One region of the Bacillus silvicola genome, then DNA from elsewhere that is predicted to be linked to it. Evidence: predicted binding sites of a transcription regulator. Region 1 holds the regulator's gene; each other region holds the start of a gene.
What was found. The regulator LexA, encoded in region 1, represses DNA repair genes until DNA is damaged. The targets are predictions, from matches to a motif close to CGAACATATGTTCG.
Positions count from the first base shown of each region.

Region 1 (4,737 bases):
TCCGGAAAAAGGAAAGGTATTACTAGATGACTCGACTATTACAAGTGATAATTTATTGGCTTTAAGGAAATCTATTAGCTATGTTCAGCAGGATCCATTCTTATTTAATGCAAGCATAAGAGAAAATTTATTGATGATTGAGCCGAATGCAAGTGAAGAACAGATTTGGTCTGCATTAGATTTTGCTGCTGCTGCTGAATTTGTACGAACGCTTCCAAACGGGCTTGATACTTTTATTGGGGACAGAGGAGTTAGGCTTTCGGGTGGGGAAAGGCAACGGTTAGTTTTGGCACGAGCAATTTTAAGAAAACCCTCTATTTTAGTTTTAGATGAGGCAACAAGTTCGTTAGATACAGAAAACGAAGCGTTAATTCAAAGTGCATTAGAAAAGTTAAAGGGTCAAATGACTATTATTGTAATTGCCCATCGCTTATCAACGATACGTAACGCTGATCAGGTTATCGTATTAGATAAAGGGGAGGTCGTTCAACAAGGAGCGTTTAACCAACTAGCTCGAGAGAGGAAAGGGGTATTTCGTAATTTATTAGGTAAACAAGTAGAAGTTAGTTCTTAGAGGAGAAAGCTGAATGAAGTTCTGTGTTAATATAGTTCAAATCGAATAGAAGCACGAATAATGATCACCTACAACAGGATCTTATTCGTGCTTTTATTTGTGCGTTTTCTAAATTTAGGAAATAAATATAATTTGGTACCTTGCAATAAATAGTACTGAGCGGTATATTATGGATAAATCAGGTACTGTGTACTGAACAGTACTAAAATAAGAAAGGGGGATTGTCCTTGAGCGCTCAATTTAAAAAAGGTGTGTTAGAACTATGTGTTTTGGCACTTGTGAAACGTAAAGATAGTTATGGTTATGAACTTGTTCAGCAAATTTCAAATAAATTTTTAATATCGGAAGGTTCTGTATATCCGCTATTACGTCGTTTAACGAAAGAGGAATATTTTCAAACATATTTAAAAGAATCCACGGAAGGACCGCCCCGTAAATATTATCAACTAACAGAGCAAGGAGAGAGGCAACTTACTTTATTAGTAACAGAGTGGCGCGATTTTGCTAAAGGTGTTCAAGAAATTATTGAAGGGGTGGAATGGGATGAGTAAAGAACGGTTTCTTAAAGAATTATCAAGTTATCTTAGGAAGTTACCAGAAGAAGAGAGACAAGATATTTTATTCGATTATGAAGAGCACTTTCAGTTTGGGATAGAAGAGGGGAAAACTGAATCAGAAATAATAAAGGGTCTTGGCTCTCCGAAAGTAATTGCGAAAGACTTACTTGCGATGTATCGATTTGATGAAATGAAAAAAGATCCGTCGACTTCAAATGTAACAAGAGCTGTCATGGCAGTGGTTGGACTTAGTTTGTTTAATTTTATTATTGTGTTAGGCCCGTTAGTTGCAATTATAGCTTTTATATTTTCCTTTTGGGTCGGTGGAATTGCTAGTGTAGTGACACCATTTTTCGTTATTATAAAAATATTCATGGGTACGTTTATATGGTTGGATCTTTTCGTTAGTATAACGTTTGTTGGAGTAGGTTTGTTGTTATGTATTGCAGCTTATTATAGTACGAAGTGGTTTAAAAGATTGTGTGTACGATATGTAATATGGAACTTCAAAATGATAAAAGGGGAGTAGATGATGAAAAAAGTATTATTAGTAGCTATCGCTTGTATCATTATTGGGGTAATAGGAATTTCACAAACATATGAAAAGGCAGTAAAAACTGCAGAAAAAGGCGATAAAGAAGAAGTAATTAAAAACGAAACACTAAAAAATATAGAAGTTAAGTTAGATGCTGGGGATATCATTGTCCAAAAATCACCTGATTCCACTTTTTATGTAAAGCAATCAGGTGATTTACGTAAGCAAGAGATTCGTATTGTGGAGGATGGTGACACATTAAAAATTAAAGGAGAAATAGAGAAAGGTGTCTCATTTGATTTTTCATTTTTCACTTTCAATTTTCAAACGCCTACAGTGACTATACTTGTGCCTGAACGTTCTTACCAAGGGATAAAAGTGAATTCATCCGCTGGACAAGTAGAAATAAGTGATGTGAAAAGTGATCGCGTAAGTGTTGGAACACTCGCTGGAGAAGTAGATTTGAAACATGTAACAGCTAAGAGTGTGGAGGGATCTACAAAAGCTGGTGAGGTGAGCTTTAAAAAAGTAATAGGGAAAGTAACAGCAAAAACGGCTAGCGGGGATGTAAATATTATGGATCATGATCCTAAATATGATGCAGAGGCAAGTTCAACTGCTGGCGATGTAGATATTACTTTGTTGGAAAAACCACAAGATGCAGTTATAACGGGGCAAAGTGCTGCTGGAGACGTGACAATTTTTAATGAAGAAAATCAAAATATAACAATTGGTAATGGGAGTAAAAAAATTAGCGGTAAAACAGCTGCTGGAGATGTTACTATTGAAACGCGTTGATAATTAAGGTAATGCATTCTTTTGAGTGAACGGAAATCTATCAAAATATAAAAAGAAGATAATGCCCTATATAAATAAGGGGATTATCTTCTTTTTATTATTTTTAATGTAAATCACGATATACGCCAATTACTTTTCCGATAACTGACACTTGTTTTAAAATGATAGGTTCTAGAGAAGAGTTTTCCGGTTGTAGACGGAAGTGGTCTTTTTCTTTGTAGAAACGTTTAACAGTTGCTTCGTTATCTTCTGTTAAAGCAACTACAATTTCACCGTTGTATGCAGACTGTTGCTGGCGAACAACAACTAAATCACCATCAAAGATACCAGCTTCAATCATGCTATCTCCAGAAATGCGTAACATAAACACTTGATCTGCTCCAGCAACAATACTAGCTGGAAGTGGGAAGTGATCTTCTACACTTTCGACTGCTGTAATCGGTAAACCGGCAGTAACCTTTCCGACGATTGGAACTTGAATAACAGATTGTGTTTCTGTTTCCATTCGGTTGTCACCTAAAATTTCAATTGCGCGTGGTTTTGTTGGATCGCGTCGAATATATCCTTTTTCTTCTAGTCGTGATAAATGTCCGTGCACTGTAGAACTAGAAGCGAGGCCGACTGCTTGACCGATTTCGCGTACGGAAGGTGGATATCCTTTTTCTTGTACTTTTAGCTTAATAAAGTCGAGAATGTCTTGCTGGCGTTTCGTTAACTTTTCCATGTTTTCTAACACCTCGTTTTCTTTCATTTTTCTTATTATTAAGTATAACATGCGAAAAAACATTCTACAAACATAAGTTCGAACGAAATGCGAATTTATGATACACTATAAGGAAAATATAGTGAGAAAGAAGGGTTCAAAATGAATGCAATTATTTATGCACGTGTAAGCACAACAAAAGAAGCGCAGGAAACATCATTATTGCGTCAAAAAGATGAATTATTGCATTTAGCTGAGCGTTATCAAATGAATGTTACAAAGGTGATTGAGGAGCAGGCTAGCGGTTATACAATTGAACGTGATGGCATATTAGAAGTGCTAGATACAATTCGCGATGAACAAGTTGATGTACTTCTAATACAAGATGAAACGCGTCTTGGTAGAGGGAATGCGAAAATTGCATTAATGCACTGTTTACATAAAGAGGGAATAAAAGTATATACGCATACGCATAATGGAGAATTAGAACTCTCTGACTCTGATTCGATGGTGCTAGATATAATTGGGATTGTTGAAGAGTATCAAAGAAAGATTCACAATTTAAAAATTAAACGTGGTATGCAAAGGGCGGTAGAGAAAGGATTTCGTCCAGAGAATAATTTGAAAAATCGTCATTTAAGTATAGGACGTGAGAAAAAAGAAGTACCAATTGAGGAAATTGTACGTTTACGCCGGAATGAATTAACTTTTGAAGAAATTGCAGCAACACTTCGTGGTTTTGGTCATGATGTTTCAAAAGCAACTGTACATCGAAGGTATGTAGAATATACAAAGCAATTGCTTGATAAAGAGGACTAACTATTGTATGATAATAATCAGTTTTGAGTAGAAGGGGGATTCGAGATGCCGAGTCAAGAACTCATTGAACGCATTAACTTCTTAGCGAAAAAAGCAAAAGCTGAAGGCTTAACTGAAGAAGAACAACGTGAGCGCCAATCGCTACGTGAACAATATTTAAAAGGATTTCGTCAAAATATGTTAAACGAATTAAAAGGAATTAAAGTCGTTAACGAAGAAGGAACGGATGTTACACCGACGAAATTAAAAGCTTTAAAAAAGCAAGATAATGCAAAATTAAATTAAAAGATGGGCGCAGCCCATCTTTTTTTATTTGTTAAAATCGTTATTTAATAACTTTCCAGTTGTCATTTTTCGTTGCTTCTATCCTTTTATGCTTCAATATATAGTTAGCGATAAGTTCAGACATATCTGTTGGTATGTCTTTTATTACTGGCTTATTTTGAAACATAAAGAAGTTCCCGCCACCGCTTGCACGATAATTATTCATAACAACGTCATATTCTTCATTCATATTAAGAGAAGCGCCTTTATACTGTAAAGATTCTACTCTCTCGCCAATTGGTTTGGAAATGTTTAATACATACGAAATTCCTTCCCACATATCGTAATTATAGTGTTGCGGCTTTGGTTCTATGTAGGCAGGGTTTACGATGATAGTTCCATCTATATTTAATGTGAAATAAGAAGCAGAGAGTTCAAGGGCATCTTTTATGTCCGCTCCAGTTATTCTAATTACTTTTAATGTATT
Region 1 is NZ_JBNGVC010000012.1:589,330-594,066, reverse strand. Features, by position in the region: gene ACP6L7_RS14910 (ABC transporter ATP-binding protein) at 1-574, shown strand, start outside; gene ACP6L7_RS14905 (PadR family transcriptional regulator) at 802-1,125, shown strand; gene ACP6L7_RS14900 (DUF1700 domain-containing protein) at 1,118-1,660, shown strand; gene ACP6L7_RS14895 (DUF4097 family beta strand repeat-containing protein) at 1,661-2,464, shown strand; gene lexA (transcriptional repressor LexA) at 2,568-3,188, opposite strand; gene ACP6L7_RS14885 (YneB family resolvase-like protein) at 3,330-3,986, shown strand; gene ACP6L7_RS14880 (DUF896 domain-containing protein) at 4,032-4,271, shown strand; gene ACP6L7_RS14875 (bifunctional metallophosphatase/5'-nucleotidase) at 4,312-4,737, opposite strand, start outside.

Region 2 (4,737 bases), on a different contig from region 1:
ATTCCACATGAAATTTAGTATCAATTATTCCAAAAGCAACTTTACAGGGGAACGCATTTTTTCCTGTTGAAGCAGTAAGCATGCAAGAAAGTACCCAATATTCCAAATCTAAAGGTAAGCGGTATACTTGAATGCTACCATCATTGTTTTTTACTGATACAATCGGTGTATTTACCCTATTTGTAGCGAAACCGTCCGTTGTTATCATTCCTACTGCATCATTATTATGAAAACCAGCGCTTAAAACCTCGTAAATCATTCCATCTTTTTTATTGATAATCATAGGTATATTTAAATGGGGATAGTTATTTATATCGTTATGAATAACTGTTCTTGCTGTATTCTTTCTTATCTGATTCCTTTGCATTTTATACACTCCTTTATAATAATTCAAACCTGATCACTTAAATCTATTCAATTTAACGTCTATAATATTAGAAAATCGTAGTGTCATCTTATTATAAAAAGCATCGGCACATATGACAGCACTTTTTTGCTGGTCAATACCAACAACAGTCATATAGTTAGAGAGTAAATAACCGTCCTCATAATATATAATTAGTATTTCTTCTTCAGATAATAAGGAACATAACAACATGTTCTCAATCAGTTCTTTTTCTTCAGTGGTTAAGATCGGCCGAGTTACTTTGTTTTTCTCCTTAATGATTTCACGAATACCAGCAAACTGTTCAGGCATTGCTGCGAATGGAGTCCATTTGACCATTCCTCTCCCTTTTGGCATATTAGCGTTACTCATGATTTATGTCCTCCTATTAGTGTGTTTCGGTGTCTAGCTGTAGCGCTATGCGTGTAGGAAATCCCTCGTAAAATACTGTTCTTCCCAAATTTTGTACGTATTTCATCCATTACTTTTGTTAACTTCATTTCTTTTTCTCGTTGCGCGACATTATCAAAAAGAGAAATTTGTTCTTCCCCTTCTTGAAGTAGGTTTGTTAAGGATATGTTTATGCTGCGAATGGGTTTGCCAGTATATTGCTGATGTAAAAAGTATGTACAGATATGATAAATATCCATCGTTAAATTTGTTGGGCGATTTAAAGTATGTGTTTTTCTAATACCACCGGTATAACTCTTGCTATAACCGACAGAAAAATGAACGGTTTGGGCAAGTTTGTTTTGTCTTCTAAGCCGATAACAAACTTCTTCAATATGTTCCAGTAAAATAATCGGAAATTCTTCTATTGTGTAGTCACGCATTAGAATTTGGCTTTTTCCAATAGAAGTTGTGGCAGGAACATATTTTTCTGAAATGCGACTAAAGTCAATTCCATGGCTATGTAAGTGTAATTCTTCTCCAATCTTTCCAAAGCTCTGTTTTAAGTATTTAAGGAGATAATTGGCTAAATCTCCAATAGAGTGTATTCCCTTTCGATTTAATTTTTCTTCTGTTTTATATGATATGCCCCAAAATTTATTAAGGGGGCGTATGCTCCATAGTTTGGTAGGTACATCCTCGTACTTCCAAAAAGCAATCCCGTCTTTGTTCTTCTTAGCTTCAATGTCTAAAGCAATCTTACTCATTAATGGGTTAGGAGCAATTCCAATGGTACATTCAACTCGTGTATAATCGTATATTTCACGTTTGAATTTCATAGCGAATTCGTATGGGTCTTGGGCGAATAAATGGATGTTATCTGTAATATCCATAAAGAATTCATCGATGCTGTATTGGTGAAAATCCTCAATCGGAACGTATTGTAAAGCTAATTCTGTTATGTAATTTGAGCATTTGATATAAGTACCCATAATTGGGTTTACAACAAGAATGTCTTTACGCCGTGGTATTTCATACAACCTTGCCATTTTCTTAACACCTAATGCCTTTAATGGTGGTGTTGCAGCCAAAACAATGGAGCCACTCCTGTTCACATCTCCTACTACAGCTAATTTAGTATGCAGTGGGTCTAAGCCCGTCTTGATACAGGACACGCTTGCATAAAAGCTACGAAGATCTACACATAAAACAATTCGATTTGGCAAGATTGAGTAATCATACACCGATATGCCTTCTTTAACCAGAACGTTTGTTCTTATTATACACGGATGTACGTTCTTTTATGAAGTGGTTTTTGTAAAAAAATAAAACTGACTCTAGTTAGCCAGTTTTTACATATCCCAAAAGTCGGTGGATTTAACATTGGGTTTTATTTGCCTAATAACTTTTAAAATCTTTTTCATTACAGTTGGACTAGGTATGTATTCTTTATCATTGCACGCCTTTGAAACTGTAGGACGACTTAATTTCGCGGTCTTTTCTAAATCATTTTGGGTGAAGCCATTCCGATCTAAAAAATCACCTAATTTCGTTCGGTTTTTCCCTCCGAATTTCCAAAACACTTAAATCCCTCCTGAACCTATTTTCAACATTGTGGACATAAATGTAAAAAACTATTCGCATAGACGGCAAAAGTTTTTTACATAATGTACAAGCTGTCCACAATATGATGTATCAAAGCAGCTACCACGGTATTTATCAAGATTTCTACCAAGGTAAAACTACCACGGTATTAAGTAGATGAAGCTATGTAATATCTACATTCTAAATTCTGTTTATAAAGGGGGCATTTAAATGCGTGTTAGGAAAGAAATAATTCCTTTTCGCGAGTTTATGGATCGGTCATACAAAGATAAAGAACAGAAAATCCGTAAATACAATTCATTAAGTCCTTTCGCATTCCTTCATATGTCGGATCAGGTATTACATACTTACATTGCATTAGGAGTTATGGGAACGATTTTAATCGGAGCAGTCATGTTAGAAAAATACTTGGTGCGACATGACTATATATCAGCAGCTAAATTTGTAAGTGAAGGTATTTATCACGGAACGCGAATTGGTGGAGTTTGCTTGATTGGATATGTATTTGTTCGTATCGTAATCATGTTTTAAGGAGGGAAGGGAGTAATGGGGATTATAAAGGAGTGGCTTCGTACGCAAAGGTTAAGGAATCAGCTTATGGAGGTGTTCGGAAAAGCAGGTTTATATACGGAACATCAAACGCGTGGGGGAAAAGTGCCTATTTATCCAAAGGTACATAATGTTTCTTCTTCAGCAGAAAGCGTGAGGTATGTTTTTACTATACCAAACGGATTAGATCCACAGAAGATTGAAAAGAAGTGGTTTTGTTTTCAACAAATATTAGGACGGAATATTACGGTTGAAGGGGATGTGAAAAAGTTTGTACTACATGTATTCCGTTCAGATGCTGGACTAAAACCATACAATTACTGTTATAAAGAATGGCAGCCATTATTAAAAGAATACCGTCTTCCTGTTGTGGTTGGCCGGGACCAATTCGGAAAAACGATTACGTACGATATGGTTGATTCCAATACACCACACTTATTAATAGCAGGAGAAACGGGAAGCGGGAAAAGTAGTATGGTACGTGTTGTATTATCCACACTTATTCAATATGTTTCTCCTGAAAAGTTGCATTTGTACCTTGGTGACTTAAAAAACTCTGAATTTCATTTTTTGCGTAGGGTGAAGCATGTGAAAGAAGTTTGTATGGAAGAAATTGAAATGAAAATAATGCTTCAAAAGGTATGGAAGGAAATCAGAGAACGAAGAAAACTTATGGAAGAATATGAAGTTGATCATATTGATGCGTACAACAAATTAAATCCTGATCATCAAAAACCATATATTCTACTTGCTATTGATGAAGTGGCCATGCTAAAAGATGAAAAAGAGTGTATGACTACAATTGAAAAGATCTCAGCAGTCGGCCGATCACTTGGGGTGTTTCTTATGCTTAGTATGCAGCGGCCAGATGCGAAAGTGTTAGATGGTAAGTTAAAGCTCAATATGACCGTAAGAATCGGCTTTAAATGTGATAGTGCAATTAATAGTAATATCATGGGTACTCCTGGTTCAGAGCATTTAGAGCAATCAGGACAAATGATTTTAAAACGAAATGGATTAAAGAAAGTGCAAGCTCCTTATTTGGAATTAAGTAAGGCGAAACAAATTGTTGAACCATATCGCATGTCTAAAGAGGAGAAAATACTCCAGAATTCATCGCAAGAAGAAATTCCGTTATTTGGGGTGTTAGATGATGAAGAGTAGAGATAAAGGAATTTTGAATGATTTGAAGCGATTTAGATGCATGTCCCGTGACGATATTATTGACTTGCATTTTCAAGGCTTAAAGAATGCGGTAACTTGTTGTAATACGGTTATGAAACGATTAAGAAGAGACGGCTATGTTGATGCTAACGTATTACAGCACCCATACATTTATTTTCCGCAGCCAAGTTCTATCAGAAAGACAAGTCAAAAAATTCCTCATTTCCTTGGTATTGTGGACGTATACAAACAACTCGTTCATTATGAAAATCCTAAACTATTTGAAGTTGAACCAAAGTATGGGAAAGTATATATGGAGCCGGATGCTTTTACAATATGGCGTAGATCGCCATTCTTTATTGAAGTTCAAAAGTCAGTGTACAGTAAAAAAATAATGCAAGATAAGATAAACAGATATGAGTTATACTTCCATAGCCAAGAATGGCACAATGAATCCTGGCAACCGAAAAGTTCTAAATTCTTTCCTTCAATCCTTATCATTACTGACAAACATTACGATGTCCAATCTCCTCATTTACGTATATTTCAGGCGAATTCTATAGAAAGTTTTATGAATAATTTAGCGGTGAAATCATAAAGAAAGCCTGCATAGTGCAGAGCTTTTTTCTTTTCAATAATATATT
Region 2 is NZ_JBNGVC010000017.1:289,025-293,761, forward strand. Features, by position in the region: gene ACP6L7_RS32870 (hypothetical protein) at 1-367, opposite strand, end outside; gene ACP6L7_RS32875 (YolD-like family protein) at 401-757, opposite strand; gene ACP6L7_RS32880 (Y-family DNA polymerase) at 754-2,019, opposite strand; gene ACP6L7_RS32885 (helix-turn-helix domain-containing protein) at 2,128-2,358, opposite strand; gene ACP6L7_RS32890 (hypothetical protein) at 2,591-2,911, shown strand; gene ACP6L7_RS32895 (FtsK/SpoIIIE domain-containing protein) at 2,927-4,093, shown strand; gene ACP6L7_RS32900 (replication-relaxation family protein) at 4,116-4,691, shown strand.
Region 2: ACP6L7_RS32880 (Y-family DNA polymerase) is a predicted target of LexA. The motif match lies at 2,039-2,052, and genes of this name have one in related genera.

Region 3 (4,737 bases), on a different contig from region 1:
AGTTTATGTGTATTACAAAAAGCATAAGTACAGAAAAGAAGAAATTCCAGATATAGATGAGCGAGTAAATGAAAATATAAAAAAGTATGTAAATGTCTCATTTATATTCGCGTTTATTCTACTTATAGTTTATATTGTTGCGAGCAAAGGAATAGGAAGAGCTGTTATACCGATTCCAGAAATATTCACTGTATGTAGTTTCTTATTTGCTGGTAGTCTCATCATAGGAGTAATGGCGGGGAAACGAGCATAGCGATAGGAGGAATGAAAATGCAAGATGAGTTTGAGAGATTTCAGTCGGATAAAGCGTTTAAATATTTAGGGTTATTTTTAACAATTAGTTTAGCGGTATGGAGTTTGTACAATTTAATTGTTTATGGAAATGCGGGCATGCCATTTGTTTTATTTGTATTAGGACAGTTTGTTTATTTCTTTGTGAACTATTGGCCGAAATGGAAATATAGAAATCAAAAAGAGGCTGATCATGTATGAGGAAGCGGTTTGTAGGGAGCTTATCTTTAGTGGGGCATCAACGAGTGTATTAGCAACAAGGGAAATCAAATAAATACATAAAGGGGAAACGGGATGGGATTAGCGGTATTATGTGTTGCGACGGCTATATTTGCACTTTTGTGGGGGATGCAAAATTTCTCTCGTAATCCAGTACCAAGTGTATGTATTATGATTGGTGCTGTAGGTTTATCATACTATTTATTAGTTTTAGCCCATTATCATAAAACGGCAACAAGTGTTGTTGTTGGGGCGATTATTTTATTTTGTGGGCGTGCCGTGCAAAAGGGGTTATTTCCATAAAAGCTGTTTATACAAAAGGTATAAACAGCTTTTTGTATTTTTTTTACAAACTACTTGAAGATTACGTTACGTCACCTTTTATAATGAAGGAGAAGAGGTGATGGAGTTGATTTCAATTCAAGAACTAACGAGGGAAACAGGGGTTACAGTAAGGACGCTACGATATTATGATCAAATCGATTTATTAAAGCCGAGTGGGAAAACTGATGGGGGACATCGGTTATATAGCGAGAGAGACGTTGTTCGTTTGCAGCAAATTTTATTTTTAAAAGAAATGGGTTTTTCATTAAAAGAGATTACGAATATGTTAATAACGGATGAGCTCAATTTAAAAGTATCGCTTGAAAAGCAACTTAAGTTTGTACAAGAAGAACAGAAAAAATTTAATCGAATGGAACGTATTTTACAAGCAGTTGTTTATTCAGTAGATGTGGAAGGGGAACTGGATTGGAAAGTTATGTTTGAACTCATTCAGCTTTCGAAACAGTCTCCGCGAATACGTGAGATGTTTCAAAATGAAGTTTTTTCTAGGGGAGAACAAAAGTTGCTTCATAATTTGCCGAACATGAGTGAAGAAGATTCAAATGTTTTAGAGTGGGTAGATTTATTAAAACAATTGCGTAACTTTATGAAAGACGGTAAGGAAGCATCATGTGATGAAGTACAAGGTGCAACAAAGAAACTAATGCAGAAGTGTTTGGAGATGGCAAATGGTGATGAAGCATTTTTAGATAAATTGTGGGAAGTAAGAAAGTCAAAAGAAGATTCACAGAAAATGGGTATGTATCCAATTGAGGAAGAGCTTCTAGTATATATGGATGAGGCTTTTCGTATATATGATGAAAGGGAGAGGGATAAATGAGTATACTCGCAGAATATCGATGGTACTTTTTAATTGGTGCAGAGATTGTATTTTGGCTATCAGCTATTGGATTCTTTTTACTAAGGTATGGATTTCGCTTGAAAAAGGCGAGCATTATTATGGGGATTGTGCTACTCATAAATGAAGTGTTTATTTTAACCTTAGGGGTAGTGGACTATTATCAAACAGGGAAGTTCTCTAATTTTCAAATCATTACGGTAATCATTTTATTATATGCAGTTTTTTATGGAAAAAAGGATTTGAAGAAATTAGATATATATGTACAAAAATTAGTTGCGAGGTGGCGGAATGAACCGGCGCCTATTATCGAAGAACCACTTGAAGTAACAGGCATGGCGCACGCGAAGCAGGAAATAAAAAATTGGGCTTTACATCTTATTTTGTTTGTTGCGGTTCATATATTCTTTTTCTTCATGTATGGGCTTATTCCAGTGGAACAGTGGGGAAATTGGTTAGAGTCAGGAATCGTTTTAAATAAAACAGCAAGCCGTGTAAGCAAAGTATGGGTTATTATTCTTTTAGCGGATACTGCGATTTCATTTTCATATGTTATTTTTCCGAAGAAGGAGAAAGGAAACAAGAAGCTACTTTCATAGAGGAAAGTAGCTTTTTCTAGTATACCAATAGTTTGTATAGGAGAGGATAACAATAGGAAAAAGCACAGGTTTTATATGCTTATTTCTCTTTAGTTTAGTAGCGTGTTCACAACCTAACAATGCAATTGATAAGAAGAATGATGTCGTTGCAAAGGGGGCAGAAATTTCTAATCTAGATAAATTCGAGAAGTTCGTTTGGAATGTGGAACAAGGGAAAGTTGATAAAATAAGAATTGTACAGTATACACATGAAGGTGACCCGATTTTTCAAACGTTACAGCATAGTGAGAAAGATATACTTTATGTGTTAGATAATAGACAAGACCAATTTGCTGGTGACCATAAAGGGTTACATAAAGGTAGTTGTAAAAGGATTGTTAAAGAGCAACGTGAATCAGAAACGGCATATAGGTTAATAGATTGTACGAATGAAAATGGGCGCAATGGATATGACTTATTATATGTACTTAAAAAATAGAGTTAGTAGAGGAAGGAAGTATTTATTCCTTCCTTTTTTATGTATATATTGTCGAAAGTTTTACCGAATATCTGTTCGTTTTTTTAGGTTTTTTATGAGCATTCGTGGTAAAATAATAATACAGATTTTTATGAGGAGGTCGGTTTTTAGTTGGAACATCCATTTGAAATTATCTCAGAGTATTCCCCGCAAGGTGATCAGCCGGGAGCGATAGAGAAGCTTGTAGAGGGAATTAATAGTGGTAAGAAAAAGCAAGTGTTGCTTGGAGCAACAGGAACGGGTAAGACATTTACGATTTCAAATGTCATTAAAGAAGTGCAGAAGCCAACACTTGTAATGGCTCATAATAAAACGTTAGCGGGACAGCTATATAGTGAGTTGAAAGATTTCTTTCCTAACAATTCTGTTGAGTATTTTGTTAGTTATTACGATTATTATCAGCCGGAAGCGTACGTACCACATACGGATACATTTATTGAAAAAGATGCGCAAATTAATGATGAAATCGATAAATTACGTCACTCGGCAACGTCTTCTTTATTTGAACGAGATGATGTTATTATCGTTGCGAGTGTGTCATGCATATACGGTTTAGGTTCACCGGAAGAATACCGCGAGTTAGTTGTTTCACTTCGAGTTGGTATGGAAAAGGACCGTAATCAATTGCTTCGTGAACTTGTTGATGTACAGTATGGACGTAATGATATTGATTTCAAGCGTGGTACATTCCGTGTACGCGGAGATGTAGTTGAAATCTTCCCGGCATCACTCGACGAACATTGTATTCGAATTGAATTTTTCGGTGATGAAATAGATCGTATTCGAGAAGTAAATGCATTAACGGGTGAAGTATTAGCAGAACGTGATCATGTAGCAATCTTCCCGGCATCTCACTTCGTTACACGTGAAGAAAAGCTGAAGGTCGCTATTGAAAATATTGAAAAAGAATTAGAAGAACGTTTAAAAGAATTAAATGATAACGGTAAGTTGTTAGAGGCGCAGCGTATAGAACAGCGAACACGTTATGATTTAGAAATGATGCGAGAGATGGGCTTTTGTTCAGGGATTGAAAACTATTCCCGTCAATTAACACTTCGTCCAGCAGGTTCAACACCATATACACTGTTAGACTATTTTCCAGAAGATTTTTTAATTGTTATGGATGAGTCGCACGTATCGGTGCCGCAAGTAAGAGCGATGTATAACGGAGACCAAGCGCGTAAGCAAGTACTTGTAGATCATGGATTCCGTCTGCCATCAGCTTTAGATAATAGACCGCTCACGTTTGATGAGTTTGAAGAGAAAACGAATCAAGTTATTTACGTTTCGGCAACGCCAGGACCATACGAGTTAGAGCAATCACCAGAAGTAATAGAACAAATTATTCGTCCAACAGGTCTGTTAGATCCACCAATTGATATACGACCAATTGAAGGGCAAATTGATGACTTGTTAGGAGAAATTCAAGATCGTATTTTGAAAAATGAACGTGTATTAATTACGACTTTAACGAAAAAAATGTCAGAGGATTTAACGGATTACTTGAAAGATGTAGGAATTAAGGTGAACTATCTTCACTCTGAAATTAAAACGTTAGAACGTATTGAAATTATCCGGGACCTTCGCCTTGGTAAATTTGATGTACTTGTCGGTATTAACTTATTGCGAGAAGGATTAGATATTCCAGAAGTATCACTTGTAGCTATTTTAGATGCTGATAAGGAAGGATTCCTACGTTCAGAGCGTTCATTAATTCAAACAATTGGTCGTGCGGCACGTAATGCAAACGGCCGCGTTATTATGTACGCAGATCGCATAACAAGATCAATGGGAATTGCAATTGAAGAAACACAGCGTCGTCGTAGTATACAAGAAGCTTACAATGAGGAGCATGGTATTACGCCGAAAACGATTCAAAAAGGAGTACGTGACGTTATTCGCGCGACAACAGCAGCTGAGGATACGGA
Region 3 is NZ_JBNGVC010000013.1:1,563,417-1,568,153, forward strand. Features, by position in the region: gene ACP6L7_RS30095 (hypothetical protein) at 1-253, shown strand, start outside; gene ACP6L7_RS30100 (hypothetical protein) at 271-492, shown strand; gene ACP6L7_RS30105 (hypothetical protein) at 586-813, shown strand; gene ACP6L7_RS30110 (MerR family transcriptional regulator) at 914-1,675, shown strand; gene ACP6L7_RS30115 (hypothetical protein) at 1,672-2,292, shown strand; gene ACP6L7_RS30120 (DUF4362 domain-containing protein) at 2,339-2,770, shown strand; gene uvrB (excinuclease ABC subunit B) at 2,921-4,737, shown strand, end outside.
Region 3: uvrB (excinuclease ABC subunit B) is a predicted target of LexA. The motif match lies at 2,835-2,848, and genes of this name have one in related genera.

Region 4 (4,737 bases), 110 kb from region 1:
AAATTACAATATCTAGAATCTTCTTAATTCCAATTTTTATGGTAATTATGTTAGCGCCCTTTGAGTGGGGCTCATTAATAATTGGTGATGTAGAGTTACCAATTCAACATTTAGTAGGGGCACTTATCTTTATTATTGCTTCGGCTACAGATTGGATTGATGGACATTATGCAAGAAAGTATAATCTTGTAACGAATTTAGGGAAATTCCTTGACCCGTTAGCGGATAAATTACTTGTTTCGGCAGCACTTATCACATTGGTAGAAATGCAATATGTACCTGCTTGGATCGTTATTGTAATTATAAGCCGTGAGTTTGCAGTAACAGGTTTACGCCTTGTACTTGCTGGGACAGGGGAAGTAGTGGCAGCAAATCAGTTAGGGAAAATTAAGACATGGACACAAATTATTGCGATTGCAGCGTATTTATTACACGATGTACCTTTAAATTTAATCCATATCCCAGTTGCTGATATTTTCATATGGATTGCATTAATCTTTACTGTTATTTCAGGATGGGATTATTTCTGGAAAAATAGGGCTGCTTTTGTAAACTCAAAATAGAAGTTTTATGGGGGAATTGGGATGAATGCTGAGATTATTGCGGTTGGAACTGAATTGTTACTTGGACAAATTGCAAATACAAATGCCCAGTTTTTATCTGAAAAGTTAGCTTCAATTGGAATAAATGTGTACTATCATACTGTTGTGGGTGATAATAACAAGCGATTACAAAAGGCAATTGAATTGGCTGAAGAGCGCGCTGATATGCTTATTTTTACGGGCGGATTAGGGCCGACAAAAGACGATTTGACGAAAGAAACAATAGCGTCTAGCTTAGGTGAAGAGCTTGTGTATGATGAAACAGCATTAACATCTATAAGCGATTATTTTAAGCGTACAGGCCGTGAATTTACGGAAAATAATAAAAAGCAGGCGCTCGTTCTAAGTGGATCGACTGTGTTTGCGAATGATCACGGTATGGCGCCTGGCATGGGGTTAAATAAAAACGGAAAAGTTTATATTTTATTACCAGGGCCACCAAAAGAAATGAAGCCGATGTATGTAAGTTACGTAGAGCCTTTTTTACGTAACTTTACAACAGGGGAAAATATTTATTCTCGCGTTCTTCGCTTTTTCGGTATTGGGGAATCTCAATTAGAGGTAAAAGTTCAAGATTTAATTGATGGACAAACGAACCCGACCATTGCACCACTCGCAAATGATGGAGAAGTGACATTACGTTTAACTGCAAAACATCATGATGCGAATGAGGCGGAGAAACTAATTCAACATGTGGAAAATTTGATTTTAGAAAGAGTAGGAGAATTTTTCTATGGATATGACCAAGATTTTCTTCATTACAAGGCAATAGAGTTATTGAAGGAAAAAGGGTTAACTTTAGCATGTGCAGAAAGTTTAACAGGCGGTCTCTTTGGAAATCAAGTAACAGAAAATGCGGGTGTTTCGTCTGTGTTTAAAGGCGGTGTCGTTTGTTATCAAAATGAAGTAAAGCAACAAATTTTACATGTACCTGAAGAAGTGTTACGTACTGACGGCGCGGTTAGTAAACAATGTGCTCGTTATCTTGCTGAAAATGTAAAGGAACTGTTAAAGGCAGATATCGGAATTAGTTTTACTGGGGTGGCAGGACCTGATGCTTCAGAGTATAAAGAACCAGGAACAGTATTTGTTGGATTGGCGATTAAGGATGAACCGACTGAAGTCTTCCCTCTTAATTTAAGTGGAAGTCGTCAACAAATTAGAGAGCGCTCTACAAAATATGGGTTTTATCATTTATACAAAAAACTAGAAGAGATATAAGTTTCTTCTGGTTTTTTTTTTTTTGTGGGAAAATCTAGTTTGATTCGATATAAAATAAAAAAATCGAATAAATGTTCGATTTTTGTTGGCAAATTGAATTGAAAATAGGTATAATAAGATTAGCAGTTCAGTTAAGGAGGAGTTATGAATGAGTGATCGTCAAGCGGCATTAGATATGGCGTTAAAACAAATAGAGAAGCAATTCGGTAAAGGTTCAATTATGAAATTAGGAGAACAAGCGGAGCGTAGAATTTCTACAATTTCAAGTGGTTCTTTAGCACTAGATGTGGCACTAGGGGTAGGCGGATACCCACGTGGCCGTATTATTGAAATTTACGGACCTGAAAGTTCAGGTAAAACAACAGTTTCATTACATGCAATCGCGGAAGTACAGCGACAAGGTGGACAAGCAGCATTTATCGATGCGGAGCATGCGATGGATCCTGTTTATGCACAAAAATTAGGTGTTAACATCGATGAATTACTATTATCACAGCCTGATACAGGGGAGCAAGGACTAGAAATCGCAGAAGCACTTGTACGAAGTGGCGCGGTTGATATTATCGTAATTGACTCTGTAGCAGCTCTTGTACCGAAAGCTGAGATCGAAGGGGACATGGGTGACTCTCACGTTGGTTTACAAGCACGTTTAATGTCACAAGCACTTCGTAAACTTTCAGGTGCAATCAACAAATCAAAAACAATCGCAATCTTTATCAACCAAATTCGTGAAAAAGTTGGGGTTATGTTCGGAAACCCAGAAACAACTCCAGGTGGTCGTGCGTTGAAATTCTATTCAACTGTCCGTCTTGAAGTGCGTCGTGCTGAGCAGTTAAAACAAGGTAACGACATCGTTGGTAATAAAACGAAAGTAAAAGTAGTTAAAAATAAAGTAGCACCACCATTCCGTGTTGCTGAAGTTGATATTATGTACGGAGAAGGTATTTCAAGAGAAGGTGAAATCTTAGATATGGCTTCTGAACTTGATATCGTGCAAAAGAGTGGTGCTTGGTACTCTTATAATGAAGAACGCTTAGGACAAGGTCGTGAGAATTCGAAGCAATTCTTAAAAGAGAATACGGATTTAAGAGAGGAAATTGCCTTCTTTGTTCGTGAACATCATGGAATTGGTGAAGACTCTGGTGTTGAAGACACGGAAGATTCAACCCTTTAAGATTAAAAATAAAAGACACGGAATCGTGTCTTTTATTTTTAAATTCGCTATGAAAGCGTTGTATATAGTTGGAGATAAAATATTTATTCTATCCAAAAGGCTATGTATAAAGAGGAATATTCATATATTTTACGTGAAGACAATGGGATTTACTAAGGTTTTCCAGGATAATATGCTACCTACTTTTCGAATTCAGATAAGATTCAGGGCTGAAGGTAAAGAAAGTAAAAGTAGACAACGCTTGACAATGAAAATTGCGATAGATACAATGAGAATGTATATTTTTTCTTATATACGATATACTCTTCTCAAGAAGAGAAGTAATATTCGGAGTAAGACTTAAATCTTGCCGAAATAATAATATGACATTTTAATTGTGAAATGAAGAAAGTCCCTTAAAAAAGCGGGACGACGGTCTTTGCTGTACGTTGCTATTCAATGTACATGCCGACAGTCTTTTTTCATTCATAGCAAGGGGAGGTGAAATCATGAGTAGTACAGTTTGGATACTCATCTCCATTTTGCTTGCAACAACAGTCGGTGCAGTTGTTGGCTTTTTTGTTCGAAAGTCTATTGCTGAAGCGAAGATTAATGGTGCAACTAATGAAGCGAAACGTATTCTAGACGAAGCGAATCGTGAGGCAGAAGCACTTAAGAAAGAAGCGCTTTTAGAAGCAAAGGATGAAATTCATACACTTCGTACAGAAGCTGAATTAGAAATTCGTGACCGTAGAAGCGAATTACAAAAACAAGAAAATCGTTTAATGCAAAGAGAAGAGAACCTTGATCGTAAAGACGAAACGCTCGATAAGCGCGAGCAACAGTTGGAAAAGAAAGAGGATTCTCTTGTAGCGAAACAACAACAGATTGAAGAGTTGGAAAGCAAAGTGGGAGAGTTAGTTCAAAAGCAACAAACAGAATTAGAGCGCATTTCCAATCTGACACGCGAACAAGCGAAAGCAATTATTCTTGGTAAAGTAGAAAGTGAAGTTTCTCATGAAATTGCCGTTATGGTAAAAGAAAGTGAAGTTCGTGCGAAAGAAGAAGCGGATAAGAAAGCAAAAGAGATTTTATCTCTTGCAATGCAAAGATGTGCAGCTGATCATGTTGCTGAAACAACCGTTTCGGTTGTAAATCTTCCAAACGACGAAATGAAAGGACGTATTATCGGACGTGAAGGTCGTAATATTCGTACGCTAGAAACGTTAACAGGTATTGACCTTATTATCGATGATACGCCAGAAGCGGTAATTCTATCTGGATTTGACCCGATTCGTCGTGAAACAGCTCGTATCGCTCTTGATAAACTAGTACAAGACGGACGTATTCACCCAGCGCGTATTGAAGAGATGGTCGAAAAATCAAGACGTGAAGTGGACGAGTATATTCGTGAAGTCGGAGAGCAAACAACGTTTGAAGTGGGTGTTCATGGCTTACATCCAGATTTAATTAAGATTTTAGGTCGTTTAAAATACCGTACAAGTTACGGACAAAACGTCTTAAAACACTCTATGGAAGTTGCATATTTAACTGGACTTATGGCAGCGGAGCTTGGTGAGGATGAAAAACTAGCAAGACGTGCTGGTCTATTACATGATATCGGAAAAGCAATTGATCATGAAGTAGAAGGTAGCCACGTTGAAATTGGTGTTGAACTCGCAACGAAATATAAAGAGCACCCTGTTGTAATAAACAGTATCGCATCTCACCATGGTGACACAGAACCAACTTCTATCATTG
Region 4 is NZ_JBNGVC010000012.1:703,192-707,928, reverse strand. Features, by position in the region: gene pgsA (CDP-diacylglycerol--glycerol-3-phosphate 3-phosphatidyltransferase) at 1-563, shown strand, start outside; gene ACP6L7_RS15425 (competence/damage-inducible protein A) at 585-1,823, shown strand; gene recA (recombinase RecA) at 1,972-2,997, shown strand; gene rny (ribonuclease Y) at 3,486-4,737, shown strand, end outside.
Region 4: recA (recombinase RecA) is a predicted target of LexA. The motif match lies at 1,888-1,901, and genes of this name have one in related genera.